2 regions of the Streptomyces sp. NPDC037242 genome follow, and region 2 is predicted to be linked to the other one. Evidence: riboswitches for the same ligand, from Rfam matches in the RefSeq annotation. Region 2 holds a riboswitch; the other holds the start of a gene.
What was found. Region 2 has a riboswitch for ZMP and ZTP ahead of ACZ7GJ_RS01630 (bifunctional 5,10-methylenetetrahydrofolate dehydrogenase/5,10-methenyltetrahydrofolate cyclohydrolase). Riboswitches for the same ligand answer to the same signal wherever they lie in the genome.

Region 1: linked by a shared signal. The riboswitch ahead of ACZ7GJ_RS13380 (serine hydroxymethyltransferase) and the one ahead of ACZ7GJ_RS01630 (bifunctional 5,10-methylenetetrahydrofolate dehydrogenase/5,10-methenyltetrahydrofolate cyclohydrolase) in region 2 are both predicted to bind ZMP and ZTP.

What each region holds. Positions count from the first base shown of each region.
Region 1 covers NZ_JBVJUY010000009.1:85,584-96,464, forward strand. The annotation lists gene ACZ7GJ_RS13335 (hypothetical protein) at 1-236, shown strand, start outside; gene ACZ7GJ_RS13340 (coiled-coil domain-containing protein) at 226-612, shown strand; gene ACZ7GJ_RS13345 (carboxymuconolactone decarboxylase family protein) at 640-1,143, opposite strand; gene pdxR (MocR-like pyridoxine biosynthesis transcription factor PdxR) at 1,190-2,599, shown strand; gene ACZ7GJ_RS13355 (hypothetical protein) at 2,596-3,921, opposite strand; gene ACZ7GJ_RS13360 (hypothetical protein) at 3,996-4,859, opposite strand; gene ACZ7GJ_RS13365 (hypothetical protein) at 4,982-5,281, shown strand; gene ACZ7GJ_RS13370 (glutathionylspermidine synthase family protein) at 5,288-6,490, shown strand; gene rocD (ornithine--oxo-acid transaminase) at 6,495-7,703, opposite strand; ZMP/ZTP riboswitch at 7,813-7,903, shown strand; gene ACZ7GJ_RS13380 (serine hydroxymethyltransferase) at 7,937-9,214, shown strand; gene trpS (tryptophan--tRNA ligase) at 9,471-10,484, shown strand; gene ACZ7GJ_RS13390 (2'-5' RNA ligase family protein) at 10,633-10,881, shown strand, end outside.
Region 2 covers NZ_JBVJUY010000001.1:387,775-398,655, reverse strand. The annotation lists gene ACZ7GJ_RS01645 (NAD(P)/FAD-dependent oxidoreductase) at 1-738, shown strand, start outside; gene ACZ7GJ_RS01640 (MAB_1171c family putative transporter) at 735-2,012, shown strand; gene ACZ7GJ_RS01635 (peptide MFS transporter) at 2,137-3,648, opposite strand; gene ACZ7GJ_RS01630 (bifunctional 5,10-methylenetetrahydrofolate dehydrogenase/5,10-methenyltetrahydrofolate cyclohydrolase) at 3,794-4,639, opposite strand; ZMP/ZTP riboswitch at 4,706-4,800, opposite strand; gene ACZ7GJ_RS01625 (methyltransferase domain-containing protein) at 4,858-5,619, shown strand; gene ACZ7GJ_RS01620 (RNA polymerase sigma factor) at 5,835-7,421, shown strand; gene ACZ7GJ_RS01615 (vWA domain-containing protein) at 7,427-9,250, opposite strand; gene ACZ7GJ_RS01610 (ATP-binding protein) at 9,247-10,308, opposite strand; gene ACZ7GJ_RS01605 (SRPBCC family protein) at 10,403-10,843, opposite strand.

The DNA of each region.
Region 1 (10,881 bases), on a different contig from region 2:
AGATGGACATCGAACGCTTCCTGAAGGCGATTCAGGAGCGGGTGGTGGGCGGCGTCAGCAAGGCGCTGCACGAAGCGGGCTGGCAGACCGAGGAGTTCGAGCGGCAGACCATCCGGGTGGAACCGGGAGCCGTGTTCATCCAGTCCGTCAACAACAGTTCCTTCGGCATCGGAGGGACCAGCCACAACAGCACGACCAACCACCACGGAGACAGGGGGACAGGCCATGGCGCCTGAGGCAGAGGGCCGCGGCCCGTCCGTACACCTGGGCAACGTCGACCGCAGCAGCTTCAGCATCGGCGGCTCCGGCAACCACAACAGCGTGGTCAACCACGACGGGTCCGCCCCCGTGCCCGACGCGGCGTACGAGGAGCTGCGCACCGCCATCGCGGAACTGCGCGCCGACCTCGCACGGCTCACCCCGCGTGCCGAGGTCGAGGTACTGGAGGCCGAGCTGGCCGGCGCCGAGGACGAGCTGGCCGCCTCCGGCACCGCCGGCGTCGGCCGGCTGTCCCGGGTGCGGGACGCGCTCGCCTCGGCGGGCGGTGTCGTGGAGCTGCTGGCCTCCGGGGGCGCGGTGCTCGGGGCCGTCACGCAGTTGCTGGGCGGCTGACCGCGGGCGGCTGACCGCGCGGGCGGGTCAGACCTTGTGGGAGCCCGCCTTGTAGTGGCCCGGGACCATCCGGGTGGTGACGCCGAAGCGGTTCCAGACGTTGATCGTCGCGATCAGGGCGATCAGGTGGGCGAGCTCCTGCTCCCCGAAGTGCTGCGCGGCCCGCTCGTACACCTCGTCCGGCACGAAGCCGTCCGTCAGGACGGTCACGGCCTCGGTCAGCTCGATCGCCGCGAGCTCCTTCTCGGTGTAGAAGTGGCGCGACTCCTCCCAGGCGCCGAGCAGGACGATCCGCTCCACGCTCTCGCCCGCCGCCAGCGCGTCCTTGGTGTGCATGTCCAGGCAGAACGCGCAGTGGTTGAGCTGCGAGGCGCGGATCTTGACCAGCTCGATCAGGGCGGGGTCCAGGCCCTTCCTGGAGGCGACCTCCAGGGCGTAGACGGCCTTGTAGACCTCGGGGGCGGCCTTGGCCCACTGCATGCGGGGGGCCTGTTCGGGGGCGGTCTCGGCGGGGTGCTGGTGTGTGGTCATGGCTCCACCCTACGAACCAGGCGGCCCGCCGATATGGTCCATGTCCATGACGGAATCTTGGGCCACTTTCGGCGCGGACCTGCACCTGGAGCTCACCGCGGGGCGCGGTCTGCGGGCCGGGCTCGCGGAGTCGCTGCGCGAGGCCGCGCGCAGCGGCCGCCTCGCCCCGGGGACCCGGCTGCCGTCCTCGCGCTCGCTCGCCGCGGACCTCGGGATCGCCCGCAACACGGTCGCGGAGGCGTACGCCGAACTCGTCGCCGAGGGCTGGCTCACGGCCCGCCAGGGCTCCGGGACGCGGGTCGCGCAGCGGGCGCGGCCGCGGCGGGCCGCGACGGCCGCCGCCGTACGCCGCCCCGCGCGGCCGGGGTCCTCGTACAGCCTGCTGCCGGGCACCCCGGACCTGGGCGGCTTCCCGCGCGCGGCCTGGCTCTCGGCGGCCCGGCGGGCGCTGACCGACGCCCCGAACGAGGCCTTCGGGTACGGGGCCGATCCGCGCGGGCGCGTGGAGCTGAGGGAGGCGCTGGCCGGGTACCTGGCGAGGGCGCGCGGGGTGTACGCGGACCCGGAGCGGATCGTGCTCTGCGCGGGCTTCGTGCACGGGCTGACGCTGATGGCACGGGTGCTGCGGGCGCGGCGGGTCCGGGAGGTGGCGGTGGAGGGGTACGGGCTGGACATCCACTGGGACCTGCTCGCCGGGGCCGGGCTGCGGACCCGCGCGATGGGCGTGGACGGCGCGGGGGCCCGTACGGCCGAGGTGCCCGCGGAGGCCGGCGCGGTGCTGCTGACGCCGGCGCACCAGTTCCCCACGGGCGCGGCCCTCACTCCCGCGCGGCGGACGGCGGTGGTGGACTGGGCCAGGACCACCGGCGGGCTGGTGCTGGAGGACGACTACGACGGCGAGTTCCGCTACGACCGCCAGCAGGTCGGCGCCCTGCAAGGGCTGGACCCGGACCGGGTGGTGTACCTCGGCACGGCGAGCAAGTCCCTGGCGCCGGGGCTGCGGATGGGCTGGATGGTGGTCCCGCCGTCCGTGCTGGACGAGGTGCTGGCGATGAAGGGCCGGACCGACTGGACCTCCAGCGCGCTCGAACAGCTCACCCTCGCGGAGTTCATCCGCTCCGGTGCCTACGACCGGCACGTGCGCGGGATGCGGATGCGCTACCGGCGGCGGCGCGACGAACTGGTCGCCGCCGTCTCGGACCGGGTGGAGGTCTCGGGCATCGCGGCGGGGCTGCACGCGGTGCTGGACCTGCCACCGGGTACCGAGCGGGAGGTGCTGCGGTCGGCGGCCTGGCAGGACCTGGCCCTGCACCCGCTGTCGTTCTTCCGTCATCCCGACGCGGCCGTCCCGCCCCGCGAGGCGCTGGTCGTCGGGTACGGGACCCCGCCGACCAGCGCCTGGTCGCTGACCCTGGCCGCGCTGGCGGCGACGCTGCCGCCGCCGGACACCCCCTAGGCGGGGTGCTCGGCGCCGGGCTCGCTTCCGGACTCGGCGCCCGGCTCGTCGCCGGGCTCTTCCTCGTCGGGCGGAAGCAGCTGGAGGATCTGGCCGGAAGACGTCCTGAGGTAGCGGATCTCGGCGTCGCCGTCGACCGCGGGCGGGGAGATCCGGGCGCGGAGCTGCTCCTGGCGCGCCGCCACCGACGAGCCGAAGTCGTGCCAACGGCCCTTGAGCTCGACCTCGGTGAGGCGTTCGGTCAGTTCGGCCACGACCGCATCGGCCTGTTCCAACTGATGGACCTGCGCATCCATGAACCGTCGCAGGGCGGCGTAGGGATTGGTGGGATCGCCGAGCGCCAGCGCCGCCCCGTCGGCAACCATGGCCTTGCGCCGGATCGCTATCGCCGCTCGCGCCAGGTGGAGCTCCCGGACGAAGTGGTCGGTCTCCTTCGTCATGCCGCCGAGGGCCTCCTCCAGCCGGCGGTAGTCCACCTTGCCGTCGTCGTCCACCAGCTCGTCGATGACGCCGCGGTGTTTCTCCAGGAACTGCTGGGAGCGGTGGAACTCGTCGTACGCACCCTTCAGGGCGAGTTCGAGATTCGGATTGCGGCCGTCGAGCATCAGGCTGATCGCGCGGGACAACTGGTCGTCGACCGAGCGCTGGTCCGTGATCCGTTCGACGTAGTGGCGCTCCTCCTGGCGGCCCAGGCTGGCCTCGACCCGGTCCTGGTGCGCCCGCTGTGCACGTTGGGCCACCATGTCCATCGCCATGACGGTTCCGGCCACGGCCAGCACCGGCCAGCCCGCCGCGATCGCCCCACCGGCGGCGACGGGCTTCAGAACGGCATGTGCCGTCTTGCCGTCGGTGCGGGAGAACCCTCTGAACCCGGAACTTCCGACGGCCTTGACGAGCTCCGCGCCCTTGGGCAGCACCACCCGGAACAGCGTCGGGCTCTTCGGGTTGACTGCCTCCACGATCCCGGCCAGCGCCTGCTGAGCCGTCGCGTTCACGGGCACGGTCCGGAACTTCGCGATCTCCGACTCGCTGACCGGGTAGTACTCGACGGCGACCGGCGCCGCTGCGGCTTCGAGCGCGTCCCAGATCGTGACGGAGTTCGAACCGGCGGACCGGAGCACGTCCTCGGGGACCAGGAGCCCCGCCGCGGGGAGCTCGGGCCGGGCGTCGACCACAGCCGCGGCGCTCGGTGCCGTGTGCGCGGCCGGTGCGGTGTCCGCGGCCGGTACGGCGGCTGCGGACCGGGAGGATCGGCGGATCAGCCACACGGTGACGAGCACCGCGACCGCGACGACGGCGATCAGCGCGACGGGTATGGACATCAAGCCAAGTCACGTCCTCAGACAGGCTGCGGTGGTTGCTTCGAGCCGCGCGAGCATAGCGAGCCGGCGGCGGATCAGCGCTCCTGGTCCGGGTCCTGGTCCCGGTCCTGGGCCGGGTCCTGCCGCGGGCCCTGGTCCGGGAGTTCGCCGAAGCGGGCCAGGGCCAGGGCTCCGGCGACGGCCACCGCGAAGCCCGCCGCGGCCAGCCAGGTCAGGCCCTCGCGGGTGCGGTCCCCGAGCCAGGCCACGCCCACCGCCGCCGGGCCGATCGTCTCGCCGAGCACCAGCCCGGCGGTCGCCGCCGTCACCGACCCGCGCTGCAGGGCCGAGGTGAGCAGCAGGAACGCCGCGCCGCCGCCCAGCAGCAGCGCGTACAGCGCCGGGTTCGTGAGCGACGGCCCGTCGATGAGGCGGACGGCCACCTCCACCACCCCGAAGCCCGTGCCGGCCGCCAGGCCCAGCACCAGGGCCCGGGCCCGGTCCGGCAGCCCGCCCGCCACCGCCCCCACCAGCAGCACCAGCCCCGCCGCGCCCAGCAGGCCCAGCTTCAGTGCCAGGGAGCCCTTGCCGGAGCCCTCCTCCCCGGACGCCAGCCCCAGCATGAGCAGCCCCGCGCAGACCACCGCGACCGCGCCCCACTCGTTCGCGCGCAGCCGTACGCCCAGCAGCCGCGCCGCGACGACCGCGGTGACCGCGAGACTGGCCGCCAGCGCCGCCCCCACCGTGTAGATCGGGACGTGCCGCAGCGCCACGATCTGGAGCACGAAGCCGATCCCGTCCAGCCCGAGGCCGGCGAGGTACCGCCACTGGCGCAGGGCCCGTAGCAGCAGCGCGGTGTCCACGCCCGAGCCGGTTCCGGGCTCCGCCGCGCGGGCGGCGACCGCCTGGAGGACCGAGGCCGTACCGAAGCAGACCGCCGCACCGAGTGCGCAAATCATCCCAATGAGCACGAACTGACTCTAAGTCACCGTTGTGACGAGGGCGTGACGGCGGCTGGATTCCATCGGTCCGGACCACCGCTCTAGTCTGTCGGGAGCACGCCACAAGGGGAGCGCCACAGATGGACATCAGCAACAAGAACCAGCGCCGCATGCGCTCCGGCACCGTAGCGCTCGGCGGCATGGGCCTGCTCGCAGCGGCCCTGGTGGCCTGCGGCAGCAGCAACGAGCCCGACAAGCGCTGCGCCGACCGCGCAACGCTCGACAAGCTGAACACCAAGGAGTGCAAGAGCGGCGGCCGCGGCTCGTACTACTACGGCGGCACCGTCGTCAACAACAAGGTCACCGGCGGCAGCTTCGACAAGTCCGCCGTCACCCGCGGCGGCATCGGCGGCAGCAGCACCGGCTCCAGCGGCGGCTGACCCCCGATGAAGCGCCACACCATCGAGCCCCGCCCGGACTGGCAGCGCATCGTCGAGGAGCAGGGGCTGATCTACCCCCTCACCCGCTACCCCGACGACTCCCTGCGCCCCTACTGGGACGAGAGCGCCTACTACTCCTTCTCGCTCCCCGAGGTCGAGGCGCTGGAGAACGTCGTCGAGGAGCTGCACGCCATGTGCCTGGCGGCCGCCGCGCACATCGTCGAGCACGACCGCTTCGCGGACCTCGGCATCACCGACGCGAAGCTCGCCGGACGCATCGGCGAGTCCTGGCGGCGGCGCGCGGAACAGCCCTCCCTGTACGGCCGTTTCGACCTGCGCTACGACGGCTCCGGCAGCCCGGCCAAACTCCTGGAGTACAACGCCGACACCCCGACCTCCCTGGTGGAGGCGGCGAGTCCGCAGTGGTTCTGGATGGAGGAACGGTTCCCCGGCGCCGACCAGTGGAACTCCCTCCACGAGCGCCTCGTCGACGCCTGGCGCCGCCAGGCGGAGCTGCTCCCGACCGGCCCGCTGCACTTCGCGCACTCCGAGACCGACGAGCTCGGCGAGGACCTGATGACGGTCGCCTACCTCCAGGAGACCGCCGAGCAGGCGGGCCTGGAGACCGAGTCGATCTCCGTCGAGCAGATCGGCTGGGACAGCCTGTCCGGCCGGTTCGTGGACCAGAAGCTCCGCTTCATCCGCAGCTGCTTCAAGCTCTACCCGTGGGAGTGGCTGGCCGCCGACGAGTTCGGCCCGCAGGTCCTCGGCACGTACGACCACGGCGGCGGCTCCGGCACGACCGCGTGGATCGAGCCGCTGTGGAAGATGCTGCTGTCCAACAAGGCGCTGCTGGCGATCCTGTGGGAGCTCTTCCCGGAGCACCCGAACCTGCTGCCCGCCTACCTCGACGGACCGCGCGAGCTCGCGGACGCCGACGGCCAGGGGTACGTCGCGAAGCCGCTGCTCGGCCGCGAGGGCGCCGGCGTGACGCTGCACCCGGCGGACGGGAGCGGCGAGCCGTTCGTCCCGGTCGAGGGGGAGGCGTACTGCTTCCAGGGCCTGGCCCCGCTGCCCGACTTCGACGGCAACCGCGTGGTGCTCGGCGCATGGGTCGTCGAGGACGAGTCGGCGGGGCTCGGCATCCGCGAATCGGCGGGGCCGGTCACGGACGAGTACGCCCGCTTCCTGCCCCACGTCATCCTCTGAGGCTCTAGTCCGCGGCGAGGACCGACCGGAGCCGGTCCAGGCCCCAGTCCAGGTCCTCCTTGCTGATGACCAGCGGCGGCGCGATCCGGATCGTCGACCCGTGGGTGTCCTTCACCAGCACCCCGAGCTCCATCAGCTTCTCGGAGATCTCCCGGCCGGTCCCGCGCGACGGGTCGATGTCGATGCCCGCCCACAGCCCGCGACCCCGTACGGCGGTCACCGCGCCCCCGCCCACCAGCAGGTTCAGCTCCCGGTGCAGGTGGTCGCCGAGCTCGGTGGCGCGCTGCTGGTACTCGCCGGTCCGGAGCATCGCGACGACCTCCAGGGCCACGGCGCAGGCCAGCGGGTTGCCGCCGAAGGTGGAGCCGTGCTCGCCCGGCCGGAACACGCCGAGCACGTCCCGGTCGGCGACGACCGCCGACACGGGCACGACCCCGCCGCCGAGGGCCTTGCCCAGGATGTACACGTCGGGGACGACGCCCTCGTGCTCGCAGGCGAAGGTCCTTCCGGTGCGGCCCAGGCCCGACTGGATCTCGTCCGCCATGAACAGGACGTTCCGCTCGCGCGTCAGTTCCCGTACGCCGCTCAGGTACCCGGCGGGCGGTACGAGGACCCCCGCCTCGCCCTGGATCGGCTCCAGCAGCACGGCCACGGTGTTCTCCGTGACGGCCGCGGCGAGCGCGGTGAGGTCCCCGTACGGGACGATCTCGAAGCCCGGGGTGTACGGGCCGAAGTGGTCGCGGGCGTCGTGGTCGGTGGAGAACGAGACGATCGTCGTCGTCCGGCCGTGGAAGTTGTCGGCCGCGACCACGATCTTGGCGTGGCCGTCCGGGACGCCCTTGACCTCGTAGCCCCACTTGCGGGCGGTCTTGACGGCCGTCTCCACGGCCTCGGCGCCCGTGTTCATGGGCAGCACCATCTCCTTGCCGCACAGCGCGGCGAGCTCGGTGCAGAAGTCGGCGAAGCGGTCGTGGTGGAAGGCGCGCGAGGTGAGGGTGACCCGCTCCAGCTGGGCGCGGGCCGCGTCGAGGAGGCGGCGGTTTCCATGGCCGAAGTTGAGGGCCGAGTAGCCGGCCAGCATGTCCAGGTACCGGCGGCCCTCCACATCGGTCATCCACGCGCCTTCCGCGGTCGCGACGACGACGGGCAGCGGATGGTAGTTGTGCGCGCTGTGCGCGTCGGCGGAGCGGATGGCATCAGCAGTTGTCGACACGGGGTCTCCGATCGTCCGTCAGGCCTGTGACGAGGGTGGCGTCACTTTCCATCCTCGCTCGTATACCGGACGGAGAAACCTTTCTTGTGGCGCGCCCGCTAAGGTGGGCCGTACGCACGGCAACTGGCGCACGGAGAACCAACTCCGGGGGAGTCGTGCGCGCACGACCGCATACAGGGCCGCTCGCCTGGGCCTCGCGGGGACGAACCGACATCGACCCCGGAGGAGCCGCCATGACCGCGCGCCAGCCGTCCGCCCATCCCGCCCTTTTCGCGACCGACCCCGAACTGGCGTCGTTCGTCGCGGCGGAGGAATCCCTGCAGGCCGAGACCCTGCGCCTGATCCCCAGCGAGAACTACGTGTCCGCGGCCGTGCTGGAGGCCTCCGGCACGGTGCTGCAGAACAAGTACAGCGAGGGCTACCCCGGCCGCCGGTACTACGAGGGCCAGCAGAACATCGACCGCGTCGAGGCGCTGGCCGTCGAGCGCGCCAAGGGCCTGTTCGGGGTGGACCACGCGAACGTGCAGCCCTACTCCGGCTCGCCGGCCAACCTGGCGGTGTACCTGGCCTTCGCGAAGCCCGGCGACACCGTGATGGGCATGGCCCTGCCGATGGGCGGCCACCTGACCCACGGCTGGGGCGTCTCGGCGACGGGCTCCTGGTTCCGCGGCGTGCAGTACGGCGTCTCCGCCGGGACGGGCCTCATCGACTACGACGCGGTGCGCGACCTCGCGCTCGCCGAGCGGCCGAAGATCATCTTCTGTGGCGGCACGGCGCTGCCCCGGACGATCGACTTCGCGGCCTTCGCGTCCATCGCCGAGGAGGCGGGCTCGGTCCTGGTCGCGGACGTGGCGCACATCGCCGGCCTGATCGCGGGCGGCGCCCACCCGTCGCCGGTACCGCACGTGGACGTGGTGTCCACCACCACCCACAAGACCCTGCGCGGCCCGCGCGGCGCGATGCTGATGTGCCGCGCGGAGCACGCGAAGGCCATCGACAAGGCCGTGTTCCCGGGCCTCCAGGGCGGCCCGCACAACCAGACGACGGCCGGCATCGCGGTCGCGCTGCACGAGGCGGCGCAGCCGTCCTTCGTCACGTACGCGCACGCGGTGGTGGCCAACGCCAAGGCCCTGGCCGAGGCGCTCCTGGCCCGGGGCTTCGACCTCGTGTCGGGCGGTACGGACAACCACCTGATCCTGATGGACCTGACCTCGCGGGAGGTCCCGGGCAAGGTCGCCGCGAAGGCGCTGGACCGCGCGGGCATCGTGGTCAACTACAACACCGTGCCGTTCGACCCCCGCAAGCCGTTCGACCCGTCGGGCATCCGGATCGGCACGCCGTCGCTCACGTCCCGGGGGCTGGGGGTCGAGCACATGCCGGTGGTCGCCGACTGGATCTCGCGCGCGGTGGACGCGGCCGCGAAGGGTGACGAGCCGGCGCTGGCCGTCGTGCGGGCCGAGGTCGCGGACCTGATGGCGGCCTTCCCCGCCCCGGGCCTGCCGCAGCAGTAGCCCCGCGGCACCGCTGCTGGGGGCTCCGCCCGCGGGGTCTGAGGCGGAGCCCCAGGGGGCCGGGCGGAGCCCCGGCGGAAAGCGGTCGCTCGGCCGGGGCAAGATCCGGCCGCACCGCTACTGTCCGGTACTCGGGCGGGCCCCGGCGCGGGGGCCGGGCGCGGGGTGCGGCCCCGGCCGCGCCGGCCCCGGCGACCCGCCCGGATCCGGCCAGCGCGGGGACAGAGTCCCGCCCCGCACCTGAGAGAATGAAGCCATGGCTTCTGATCGTCCTCGCGCGCTCTCCGGTATCCAGCCCACCTCCGGTTCGTTCCACCTCGGGAACTACCTCGGAGCCATCCGCCAGTACGTGGCCCTGCAGGAGACGCACGACGCCTTCTACATGGTCGTGGACCTGCACGCGATCACCATGCCGCAGGATCCGAAGGACCTCCGCGCGAACACCCGCCTCTCCGCCGCGCAGCTGCTCGCCGCCGGCCTGGACCCCGAGCGCTGCACGCTCTTCATCCAGAGCCACGTCCCCGAGCACGCGCAGCTCGGCTGGGTCATGAACTGCATCACCGGCTTCGGCGAGGCCAGCCGGATGACCCAGTTCAAGGACAAGTCCGCCAAGCAGGGCGCCAACAACGCCACCGTCGGCCTGTTCACGTACCCGATCCTCCAGGTCGCCGACATCCTGCTCTACCAGGCGAACGCCGTGCCCGTCGGCGAGGACCAGCGCCAGCACATCGAGCTGACCCGCGACCTGGCCGAGCGCTTCAACCAGCGCTTCGGCGACACCTTCACCCTCCCCGCGGCGCACATCGTCAAGGAGGTCGCGAAGATCTACGACCTCCAGGACCCGTCGATCAAGATGTCGAAGTCGGCGTCGTCCCCCAAGGGCCTGATCAACCTCCTCGACGAGCCCAAGGCCACCGAGAAGAAGATCAAGAGCGCGGTCACCGACACCGAGGCCGAGATCCGCTTCGACGCCGTGGAGAAGCCCGGCGTCAGCAACCTGCTCACGATCTACTCCACTCTCACGGGCGAGACGATCCCCGCCCTGGAGGCCCGTTACGAGGGCAAGGGCTACGGCGCGCTGAAGACCGACCTGGCCGGAGTGATGGTCGATTTCGTCACACCGTTCAAGCAGCGCACCCAGGAGTACCTGGACGACCCGGAGACCCTGGACTCCTTGCTGGCCAAGGGCGCGGAGAAGGCTCGGGCGGTCGCGGCGGAGACCCTGGCGCAGGCCTACGACAGGCTCGGACTCCTCCCCGCGAAGCACTGAGCGACAGAGGGCCCTGGCGATCTGGGGGGTGCTGGCGCCACACTGGGGCGGCAGCACTCGCACAGACGACGCTCAGCCCGCGCTCAGCACGGGCTCGGCCCGCGCACGGACGACCGGAACGACCGGAACGACGACGGAGGAGAGACTCGTGGGGACCGTAACGCTCGGCGTTTCGATCGCGGTCCCGGAGCCGTACGGCAGCCTGCTCCAGGAGCGGCGCGCGGGCTTCGGGGACGCTGCCGCGCACGGCATCCCCACGCATGTCACCCTCGTGCCGCCCACCGAGGTGGAGGCGGACCGGCTGCCGGAGATCCGCGCCCACCTGGCCGAGGTGGCCGCGGCCGGCCGCCCCTTCCCGATGCGGCTGGCCGGTACGGGAACCTTCCGCCCCCTCTCG
Region 2 (10,881 bases):
GGCGTGCGCGACCCGATCGTCGGCGAGCTCCTCGAAGGCAAGAAACCCCTCACCGACGTGGCCGTCACCCAGGGCACCGCCAACCGCCGGGTCTACTTCGAGAAGGCCGCCCTGCCCGACGGCTTCTTCGCCGTCGGCGACTCGGTGGCCACCTTCAACCCGCTCTACGGGCAGGGCATGACGGTCGCCGCGCAGGGCCTGCTCGCCGTACGCGCCCTGCTGCGCGCCAAGGGCCTGGGCCACCCGGGCATCGGCCGCGAGGCGCAGCGCGTCATCGCCCCCCAGGTGGCCATCGCCTGGGACCTCGCCACCTCGCAGGACATCCTCTACCCGGGCGCCACCGGTATGAAGCCGCGCGCCGGGGCGGGGCTGCTGAACGGGTACATCGACCGGCTGATGACGGGCGCCCTGACGAACGAGTCCCTGGCCGCGGCCCTGCTCCAGGTCATCACCATGAACCGGCCGCCCACGTACTGGCTGCGCCCCGCCATGGTCTGGGAGGTGCTGCGGGCCTCCGACCGGGGGGCCCTGAAGGCCGCGCCGCTCACCACCGCCGAGCGGGCCGTGGGCGGCCTCGACCCCGCGCCGGGCTCCGCGCAGCCGGTGCGCCCCGGGAAGCCGGCGGGAGCCGCCGACGCCATCGCCCCGCCCGTCACCGTGGAGCCCGCTGAGCCCGCTGAGCCCGCGGACGCGGCCGAGCCCGTGGACGACGCCGACCCCGTCGGACAGGCCCGATGACGGAAGGCCTGATCCTCTACGTGCCGGGGCTGGTGATCGCCGCGGCGCTGATCGTCAAGGCACCGACGTTACGCCGGGGCTGGGACCAGCCCCTCATGCGAGCCGTCTGCACCCTGCTGGTGGTCGGCTCCCTCGCCGTGTTCCTGTCGGCGCCGCCGACGATCACCCTCGTCAACGACCTGACCGGCATCGTCAACTTCTCGGCCCCCCTGGTCTACAGCCTGCTCACCGCCTTCTCGGGGGCGTGCATCGTGCTGATCCTGCACTGGGGCGGCACCCCGACGCCGGGCGTGCGCCGGACCATCCGCCTGACCGTGGCCGCGTACGGCACGGTCACCGTGCTGATCGTCGCCCTGTTCGCCAAGGGCGACGCGCCGGTGGAGCGGCTGCGGGACATGGACACGTACTACGCGGACACGCCCTGGATCCGCGAGATGATCGTCTGCTACCTCGTGGCCCACACCGTGGGCGCCACCGCGCTCACCCTGCTGTGCTGGAAGTGGCTGCGCCGCCTCAGCCTCTCGACGGGCCGCACGACCTCGAAGAGCCCGATGCGCCCGCTGCGCACCGGGCTCGCCCTGCTCATGCTCGGCGGGGCCATGGACATGGCCTTCGTCACCGTGAAGTGGGCGGCCATGGGCGCCCACTGGAGCGGGCGCGACTGGGACGGGCTGTCCACGTACGGGGCTCCGCCCATCGCCGCCACGGCGGCCCTGCTGGTCGGTACGGGGTTCATCGTGCCGCTCGTCGGGGACTCGGCGGCCTGGCGGGACTTCAGCGAGTACCGGCGGCTCCAGCCCCTGTGGGCGGCGCTGCGCGGGTTCGCCGCGTCCAGCGTGATGACCGTACCGCTGACCTGGTGGTCGCCCGTCGGGATCCGGCTGATCCACCGGGAGTCGGTGATCGACGACGGGATCCTGGCCCTCGCGTGCTGGTTCGACCCCGCCGTACGCAGCCGCGCCCACGAGGCGGCGCTCGCCCAGGGCCTGGCCGAGCGGGAGGCCTCCGTGGTCGCGGACGCGGCCATGCTCGCCGCGGCCTGCCAGCACCGGGCCGCCGCGGACCGGGCGGGCGGCGACTGCGACGGGCCGGGGGCGGCGCCCGGCTGCCCGGACCCGTACGGAACGGACCCGAACGCAGCAGCCCCGTACGGATCGGCCCCTCACAGGCTGGGCTCCTACCGGCTGGACGCCCAGCCGCTGGCCGAGCTGGCGCAGGAGTTCCGCGCCTCCCCCATCGTGGCCGCGGCCCGCCGGCAGGCCTCCGGCGTCTGAGGCCGGAGGAGGCCCCGTAAGGCCCCGTACGGGGCCTTACGGGGCCTTACGGGGCCTTACGGGGCCTTACGGGGCCTTACGGGGCCTTACGGGGCCTTACGGGGCCTTACGGGGCCTTACGGGCTCACGCGGCCATCGGCACCTCGCGCCGCACCGCCTGCGCACCCGCCTCGCCCGTGAGCACCTTGAGCCGCTTGGTGAAGAACACCATCACCGCGCCCGCGGCGATGACCACGGCGCCCTGCCACAGGAAGTTCAGGCTCTGCCCGATCACCGCGTCCAGCCGGGGCAGCTGCGCGCCGATCGCGTCGCCGGTGGCGGCCGCGAGGAACCAGACGCCCATCATCTGGTTGGTGAAGGCGCGCGGCGCGAGCTTGGTGGTGACCGACAGGCCCACCGGGCTCAGGCACATCTCGCCCATGACCTGGATGACGTACACGCCGACCAGCCACATCAGCGAGACCTTGACGCCCTTGGCCGCGATGGCCGCGGCTCCCGACATGACCACGAAGGAGGCACCGGTCAGCAGCAGGGCCAGGCCGAACTTGAACGGTGTGCTCATGTGCCGGCCGCGCCGCACCCAGAAGGACGCGAACAGCGGGGCCAGGACGATCACGAACAGCGAGGGCAGCGACTGCGTCCAGCTGGCCGGGATGTGCAGGCCGAGCAGGCTCAGGTCGGTCTTCTGGGCGGCGAACATGTTCAGCTCGTTGCCCATCTGGTCGTAGACCAGCCAGAACAGCGTGGCCGCCAGGAAGAGCCAGACGTAGGCGCGCAGCCGGGTCCTCTCGGTGGCCGTGACCTTGGGGCTGCGGTACATCGACAGGAGCACGCCGGCCGGTACGACCACGGCGACGACCGTGAGCACGAAGGTGATGTTGTCGATGCTCAGCGCGTGCGCGGCGACGAGCAGGCCGATCAGGACGGCCGTGAAGACCAGCCCGTACGAGGAGGACGTGCGCACCCTGGCCCGCTCGGCGGGGGTCAGCCGGACCACGGGCTCCTCGCGCAGCTCCCGGGCGAGACGGCGGCCTCCGAGGACGTACTGGACGAGTCCGAGGGCCATGCCGACGGCGGCGGCGCCGAAGCCGAGGTGCCAGTTGACCTCCTCGCCGAGGAAGCCGACGACGAGCGGGGCGATGACCGCGCCGAGGTTGATGCCCATGTAGAAGATCGAGTAGCCGGCGTCGCGGCGCTGGTCGTCCTCGGGGGCGTAGAGGCGGCCGACGAGGGCGGAGATGTTCGGCTTGAGCAGGCCGGTGCCGATGACGATGAGCACCAGGCCGGGCCAGACGAAGGCGGGGTTCGGGACCGCCATCAGGACGTGGCCTGCCATGATCACCACGCCGCCCCACAGGACGGCGCGGCGGGCACCGAGGAAGCGGTCGGCGATCCAGCCGCCGGGCAGCGCCAGCAGCGAGATCATGGCCATGTAGACGCCCTCCACGGCCTCGGCCGTGCCCTGGTGCAGTCCCATGCCGCCGTGGCCGCGGGAGGCCGCGAGGAAGTGCACGAGGATGGCGACCATGCCGTAGAGGCTGAACCGCTCCCACAGCTCGGCGAGGACGAGGGTGGCGAGGCCGCGCGGGTGGCGCCGCTTCGTGCTCCGGGCCGGGCCGCCTGTCTGCATGTCCATCGATGCGTTCACCTGACCAGTGCACCCTCGGGGCGTCCGGGTACGGATCGGTCTTTCGGCCCCTACCGGGGGAAACGAAACGCCCCGGACCGTTGGGCCCGGGGCGTCCGTCCCTCCTCAGAGGTCAGCTCTCAGGGATCCGCGCTCAGAGGTCCGCGAGCGCCAGCCCGGCCTGCGCGGCAGCCGCCTGGACGGTCTGCTCCAGCAGTACGGCGATGGTCATCGGGCCGACGCCGCCCGGTACCGGGGTGATCAGCGAGGCGCGGGCGGCGGCCGACTCGAAGTGGACGTCGCCGACGTTGCCCTCGTTGTAGCCGGCGTCCAGGACGACCGCGCCGGGCTTGATGTCCTCGCCCCGGATGAACTCGGCCTTGCCGACGGCGGCGACCAGCACGTCCGCCTGGCGCACGATCGACGGCAGGTCGACGGTGCGCGAGTGGCAGTAGGTGACGGTGGCGTTCTGCTCCAGGAGCAGCATCCCGGCCGGCTTGCCGAGGATCGCGCTGCGTCCGACCACGACGGCGTGCTTGCCCGTGAGGTCCACGTCGTAGGCGGCGAGCAGGCGCATGATGCCGCCGGGGGTGCAGGAGACGAAGCCCGGCAGCCCGAAGCCCATGGCGGCGAAGGAGTGCATGGTGACCCCGTCGACGTCCTTGCCCGGGGCGATGGCCTCGAAAGCGGCGCGCTCGTCGATGTGGTGCGGGACGGGGTGCTGGAGGAGGATGCCGCTGATCTCGGGGTCCTCGGAGAGCGCGGTGAGGGTGGCCACCAGCTCCTCGGTGGTGGTCGCGGCCGGGAGCTCCACGTGGCGGGAGGTGATCCCGGCCTTGGCGCAACGGTTCTGCTTCATGCGTACGTAGGTCACGGACGCGGGGTCCTCGCCGACCAGCACGGTCGCGAGGCAGGGGGCGGTACCGGTGCGCTCGGTGATCTTCGCGGCGTACGCGGCGGTCTGCTCCGAGATGCGGCGGGCGAGGGCGGTGCCGTCCATCAGCTCGGCAGTGGCGGTCTGGGCAGTCGTCACGGGGTCTCCTGAACGTCGCTGCGGTTCGCGGTAGCGGTTCGCCCAGGCGCGCGGCAGTCGACGTACGAGACGTACGCCGGGCCGCTCCCCGGTGGTGATCCACCCGAACGCCAGTCACGGCCCGCCGCCCACTGTAGTCGACATATCCGGTGGATGACCGGCGCCCGGGCTGGGACGATCCAGACATGACGCGTACTTTCGACCATCTCGTCGCCGAGGCCGAGTCCGTATCCGTGGACGGCTGGGACTTCTCCTGGCTCGACGGCCGCGCCACCGAACAACGCCCCTCCTGGGGCTACCAGCGGCTGCTGGGCGAGCGGCTTGCCCGGGCCCGCGCCGCCCTCGACATCCAGACCGGCGGTGGCGAGGTCCTCGCCGGATCCGGCCCGCTGCCCCCGCTGATGGCGGCCACCGAGTCCTGGCCGCCCAACATCGCCAGGGCGACCCGGCTGCTGCACCCGCTCGGCGCGGTGGTGGTCGCCGACACCGACGAGCCCCCGCTGCCGTTCGGCGACGAGGCCTTCGACCTGGTCACCAGCCGGCATCCGGTGACCATCTGGTGGGACGAGATCGCACGGGTCCTGCAGCCCGGCGGCACGTACCTGTCCCAGCAGGTCGGCCCGGCGAGCGTCTTCGAGCTGGTCGAGTACTTCCTGGGCCCGCAGCCGGAGGAGGTCCGGCGCGGCCGGCACCCCGACGACGCGGTAGCGGACGCCACGAAGGCGGGGCTCGACATCGTCGATCTGCGCTCGGAACGGCTGCGAACGGAGTTCCACGACGTCGGAGCCGTGATCTACTTCCTCCGGAAGGTGATCTGGATGGTGCCCGGCTTCACGGTCGGGCAGTACCGGGACCGGTTGCGCGACCTGCACGAACAGATCGAACGCGAAGGCCCGTTCGTCGGGCACACCGCCCGTTTCCTCATCGAGGCCCGCAAAACGGGCTGATGAAAGGGGCCGACGGAGTCGCGCCGGAATGGTTGCCTCGCCACAGCGTGGCGCAGGTCACTCAATTCAGCGCGTAACGAATCGACTCGGGCATGCGATGAACCGACAGGTGTCCTCGCGCGGCCCCGGAATACAGACCCCCCTCGGGTCTGTTTCCCGAGTTCGCGCGATGATGTCCCGCCCACCCCTTATCTGTTCGCAACGAGAGGCTCCTTGTGTCGCTCAGCCCGTCCCGTACGTTCCCCACGGAGATCGCCGAATCCGAGGCCCTGGTCGCGCTTGTCGAGCGCGGCCGCGAGCAGGGTCACATCAACGGTGACGACGTGCGCCAGGCCTTCGAGGCCGGCCGCATCCCGGTGGACCAGTGGAAGCGGGTCCTGCGCAGCCTGAACCAGGTCCTGGACGAGGAAGGTGTCGCGCTGCACGTCAGCGCCGCGCCCGCCACGAAGGCTGCCGCCAAGAAGCCGCGCAAGGCGGCCGCTGCCCCGGCCCGCACCGCCACCAAGAAGGCTGCCGCCGCGCCGCGCCCCATCGGCGCGCGCAAGACCTCCGCCACCAGCGCTGCCCCGGCCACCGCTGCGGCGATATCCGCTTCGCCGGCCACCGCCGCCGAGGACGAGGCGACGGCCGAGGCCGCCGCCGAGCCGAAGAAGCGGACGGTCAAGAAGGCCACCGCGAAGAAGACCGCCACCAAGAAGACCGCGGCCAAGAAGACCACCGCCAAGGACGGCGACGAGGGCGAGACCCCCGCGGCCGAGGGCGAGGACTGGGCGGCCGAGGACCTCGTCGACGACACCGAGGAGGAGGCCCCCAAGCCCGGCGGCACCCAGGGCTTCGTCCTGTCCGACGACGACGAGGACGACGCCCCGGCGCAGACGGTCATGGTGGCCGGCGCCACGGCCGACCCCGTCAAGGACTACCTCAAGCTCATCGGCAAGGTGCCGCTCCTCAACGCCGAGCAGGAGGTCGAGCTCGCCAAGCGCATCGAGGCGGGCCTGTTCTCCGAGTACAAGCTCGAAGAGGAGGAGGACCACAAGCCCGCCTTCAAGCGCGAGCTGGAGATCCTGGTCGAGGACGGCCGCCGCGCCAAGAACCACCTGCTGGAGGCCAACCTCCGCCTCGTGGTCTCCCTGGCCAAGCGCTACACCGGCCGCGGCATGCTCTTCCTGGACCTGATCCAGGAGGGCAACGTCGGCCTGATCCGCGCCGTGGAGAAGTTCGACTACACCAAGGGCTTCAAGTTCTCCACGTACGCGACCTGGTGGATCCGCCAGGCGATCACGCGTGCCATGGCGGACCAGTCGCGCACCATCCGCATCCCCGTCCACATGGTCGAGATCATCAACAAGCTCGCCCGCGTGCAGCGCCAGATGCTCCAGGACCTCGGCCGGGAGCCCACTCCGGAGGAGCTGGGCAAGGAACTCGACATGACCCCCGAGAAGGTCATCGAGGTCCAGAAGTACGGCCGCGAGCCGATCTCCCTGCACACCCCCCTGGGCGAGGAGGGCGACAGCGAGTTCGGTGACCTCATCGAGGACTCCGAGGCGGTCGTGCCGGCCGACGCCGTGTCGTTCACGTTCCTCCAGGAGCAGCTCCAGTCGATCCTGGGCACGCTCTCCGAGCGCGAGGCGGGCGTGGTCTCCATGCGCTACGGCCTCAACGACGGCCAGCCGAAGACCCTGGACGAGATCGGCCGCGTGTACGGGGTCACCCGTGAGCGCATCCGCCAGATCGAGTCCAAGACCATGTCGAAGCTGCGCCACCCGTCGCGTTCGCAGGTGCTGCGCGACTACCTCGACTAAACCGGTCAGGTCAGTCGGAAGACCGGCCCCTTCGGTGTGAACGGCAGGGAGGCACCCTGCGGAACCAGAAACGCGTGCTCGCGCCGGATCCGCAGGGTGTCGCACTCCCCGTCCGTGATCACCAGTACGGGGGCCCCGGGCGGGAAGTCCTCCGCCCGCTGCAGCAGGTCGATGCCCGGCTGCAGCACGGTCCCGCCGCGCCCCCGCACCCGTACCCGGCCCTGGGCTCGCCCAGCAAGCACGGTCGGCGGCAGATAGCCCGCGTCGTACGGCGCCGCGTCGCAGAACACGACGCGTGCCGCCGGTACGTCGCGGGCTTGCGCGTACGAGGCGATGGCGCCCAGCGCCTTGCCGAGCAGGGCCGCGTTCATGGAACCCGAGGTGTCGAGCACCACCCCGAAGGTGCAGCGGGCGATCTCCTCGGGCGGGAAGTACCGGCCCGCGCGGGGGATGTCCGGAGTGGACGCCTGGCGGCGTGCCGGGCGCGCGTAGGACCGTACGGGCACGGGACGCGGCACGTACTCGTCGAACCAGCGGGCGAGGCGGGCGTCCCACGGCACCGGCGGGTGGGCGAGCGCCCGGATCTCCTGGATCAGCCCGGCGGGCAGCAGCCCGCGCTCCCCGTGCTCGTGCAGGTCGAAGCCCTGGGTCAGGCCGCGCCGGTAGAAGTCGTCCAGGTCGGAGTACGGACCGCTCCCCGGGTGGGGCAGCGGCTCGCCCAGGATGTCCCCCAGGCCCTTGCCGCGCAGGGTCGCGAGGCGTCGCATCCGGCGCAGGTCGGTCGTGATCCGGTCGTAGACCTCCTCGACGGACAGGTCCCGCAGCTCGGGGTCGTACAGCAGCCCCTCGGGCATCTCGCCGACCGCCATCTCCACGAGCCAGCCGTTGACCACGTAGTCGGCGGCCACGTTGTGCAGGTACGGGTCGCGGGCGCCGCGGCGCTCGCCGTGGCGCAGGGCGGCGTGCAGCATCTCGTGGGCCAGGATGAACCGCCATTGCCCGTCCGTGAAGGTGCGCAGCGGGTTGACGTAGATCTCGCCGGCGCTCGCGCTGACGGCGGCGATGGCGATGCCCTCGGCGCGGGCGAGTTCGGCGTCGGCGACGATCCGCAGGCCGCTCGCGAGGCCGCCGAGCAGCGGGTACGAGGAGACGAACCAGTTCAGCGCCCGGTCCCAGGGATGCTGGCGGGCCCGCTCCCCGGTGATCCGGTCGAGGCGGCCGCCCGCGACGTCCATGGCGGCGGAGACGCTGCGGGTCAGGGCGTGCGCGAAGGCGGTCTCCCAGTCGGGGACCTGTGCGTTGCCCCAGCCCGCCCATGCCTTCAGCACCTGGTCGGGGTGGTCCCCGGCGGTGCCGCAGTGCTCGTTGGCCGCCGGGATGCCGTCGCGGCGCCAGCGGGCGGCGAGCTGCTCCTCGTCGCCGCCGGGGTACTCGGCGGGGAGGTGGTCGGGGGCACGGCCCACGGGGAAGGTCAGCAGGAAGCGGTTGACGACGGTGCAGCGGGCGGCGAGGTCGAAGCGGTCGGGCTGCGGCCGGCCCTCGTCCTTGGCGGCGGGGACGTGGCCGAAGCCGAGGTGGAGCAGGGCGTGGGCGATCGTCCAGGCCCATTCCTTCGGCTCGGCGCGCTTGGTGGGGTGGACGTGGATCGTGCCGTTGGAGGTCACGAGGGCCAGGCCGCCGGCCGGTGTGTGCGGGCACTTGGCCTGGCGGCAGACGTCGGCGGTGAGGGCGGCGAGGGCCGGGTTCCGCTTGACCAGGGCGAGGCCTTCGGCGAAGGCCTGCGTGGCGGGGTCGGGCTTGGCCTCCTTGCTGCGCGCGCCGCGGCTCACCGGCGGGCCTCGACCAGGCGGGGCATGTCGCGGGCGGCCTCGATCAGGAACCAGGCGGGCAGGACCGGCAGTCCGTCGGCGTCGTCGGCGATGACGGTCTGGGCGACCTCGACGGAGATCTCGGCGAGCTGCACGAGCAGGGACTTGGCGCGGTAGGCGGTCTGCCGGACGGCGGGCGAGACGTGCTCCCGCTGTGCGGGGAGTTCCTTGACGAGGCGGCCGCGGAAGGCCTCGGCGAGGTAGTACAGCAGGTCGCGGTCGGCGAGGCGGGTGGGCCAGGAGGCGTCGCCCTTGATGATCGCCTCGATGCCGAAGCTGTGGCGGACGATCTTCGCGTAGCCGCAGAAGGAGACGGCGTGCGCGGGGGTGAGGGTGCCGTGGGCGACGACCTTCAGGGTCTGCTCGTCCAGGCCCGGCCCGAAGGAGTGCAGGGCGTCGGAGAGCATGTGCCAGGACCGCGGGGTGGAGAAGGGCTCCTCCGTCTTCGGCGGCTGCGACCACAGGTGGTCGGGGCGGTCGGTGAGGTAGTCGGTGACCCAGGGGTGGATGCCGTGCTCGCCGGCCCAGACCAGCCAGTCCTGCGCGGAGGCCGTCAGGTGCACATGCGTGAGGCGGTTGACGAGCGCCGAGGCGATGGGCCGGGCCAGCGCGTTGTCCGTGGCCCGGTTGCCCGCGCCGATGACGATGGAGCCCGGGGGCAGCTCGTAGGAGCCGATCCGGCGGTCGAGGATCAGCGAGTAGAAGGCCTTCTGGACGTCCGGGCTCGCGGCGTTGAGCTCGTCGAGGAAGAGGCAGTACGGCTCGTCGCGGGCGATGGCCTCGGGCGGGCAGAAGACGGAGCGGCCGTCACGGATCTGGGGTACGCCGATCAGGTCCTCGGGGGCGAGCTGGGTACCGAGGAGGCTGACGCACTCCAGGCCGAGGGAGTCGGCGAACTTCCTTACGAGCGAGGACTTGCCGATGCCGGGCGCCCCCCAGAGGAACACGGGCCGCACGGTGGCGAGGCCGAGGAGCAGTTCGGGAATCTGGGCGGGGGTGACGCTGACGGCAGCCTGCACGGGGTGTCGATGTCCTTATGGTCCGGGATGTGGTGCGCCCAGTGTGGGCGCACCACGGGGCCCCGAGCACCCGGTTTTCCCGTGGCCGGCGGTGTCAGTGCTCCAGCAGGTGCTTGAGCTTCTCCTCGCCCCGCGGCATCTCCTTGCGGACCATGGGCTTGACCATGAGGGGCACGAGGGCCCTGCCCATGCCGTGGCCCTCGAAGTCGACGGACAGGGTGACGCGTGAGCGGGCCCCGCCGTCGAGGGGTTCGATCCTGCCCCGTACGTCCGGGCGGACCGGGCCGTCGATGCCGTGGATGTGCCAGCTCCGCGGCGGGTCGAGTTCCGTGAACTCCATGGTCGTGGGGATCCTCCGCTTGCCGATCTGCCGGGTGACGACGACCTTCGATCCGACGTGGACGGGGAGGTCGCCCATGGGAACGGCGGATACGGCGCTGTCCTGCCACTCCGGCAGGTGCGTCGGGTCCGTGATGTAGGAGTAGACGTCCTCGGGCCTGCGGTCGATGTCGATGCTGTTGCTGATCGCGGACATGGCGACCCCTTAGAGCCCCCCTGGCGGACCTCTCCTTC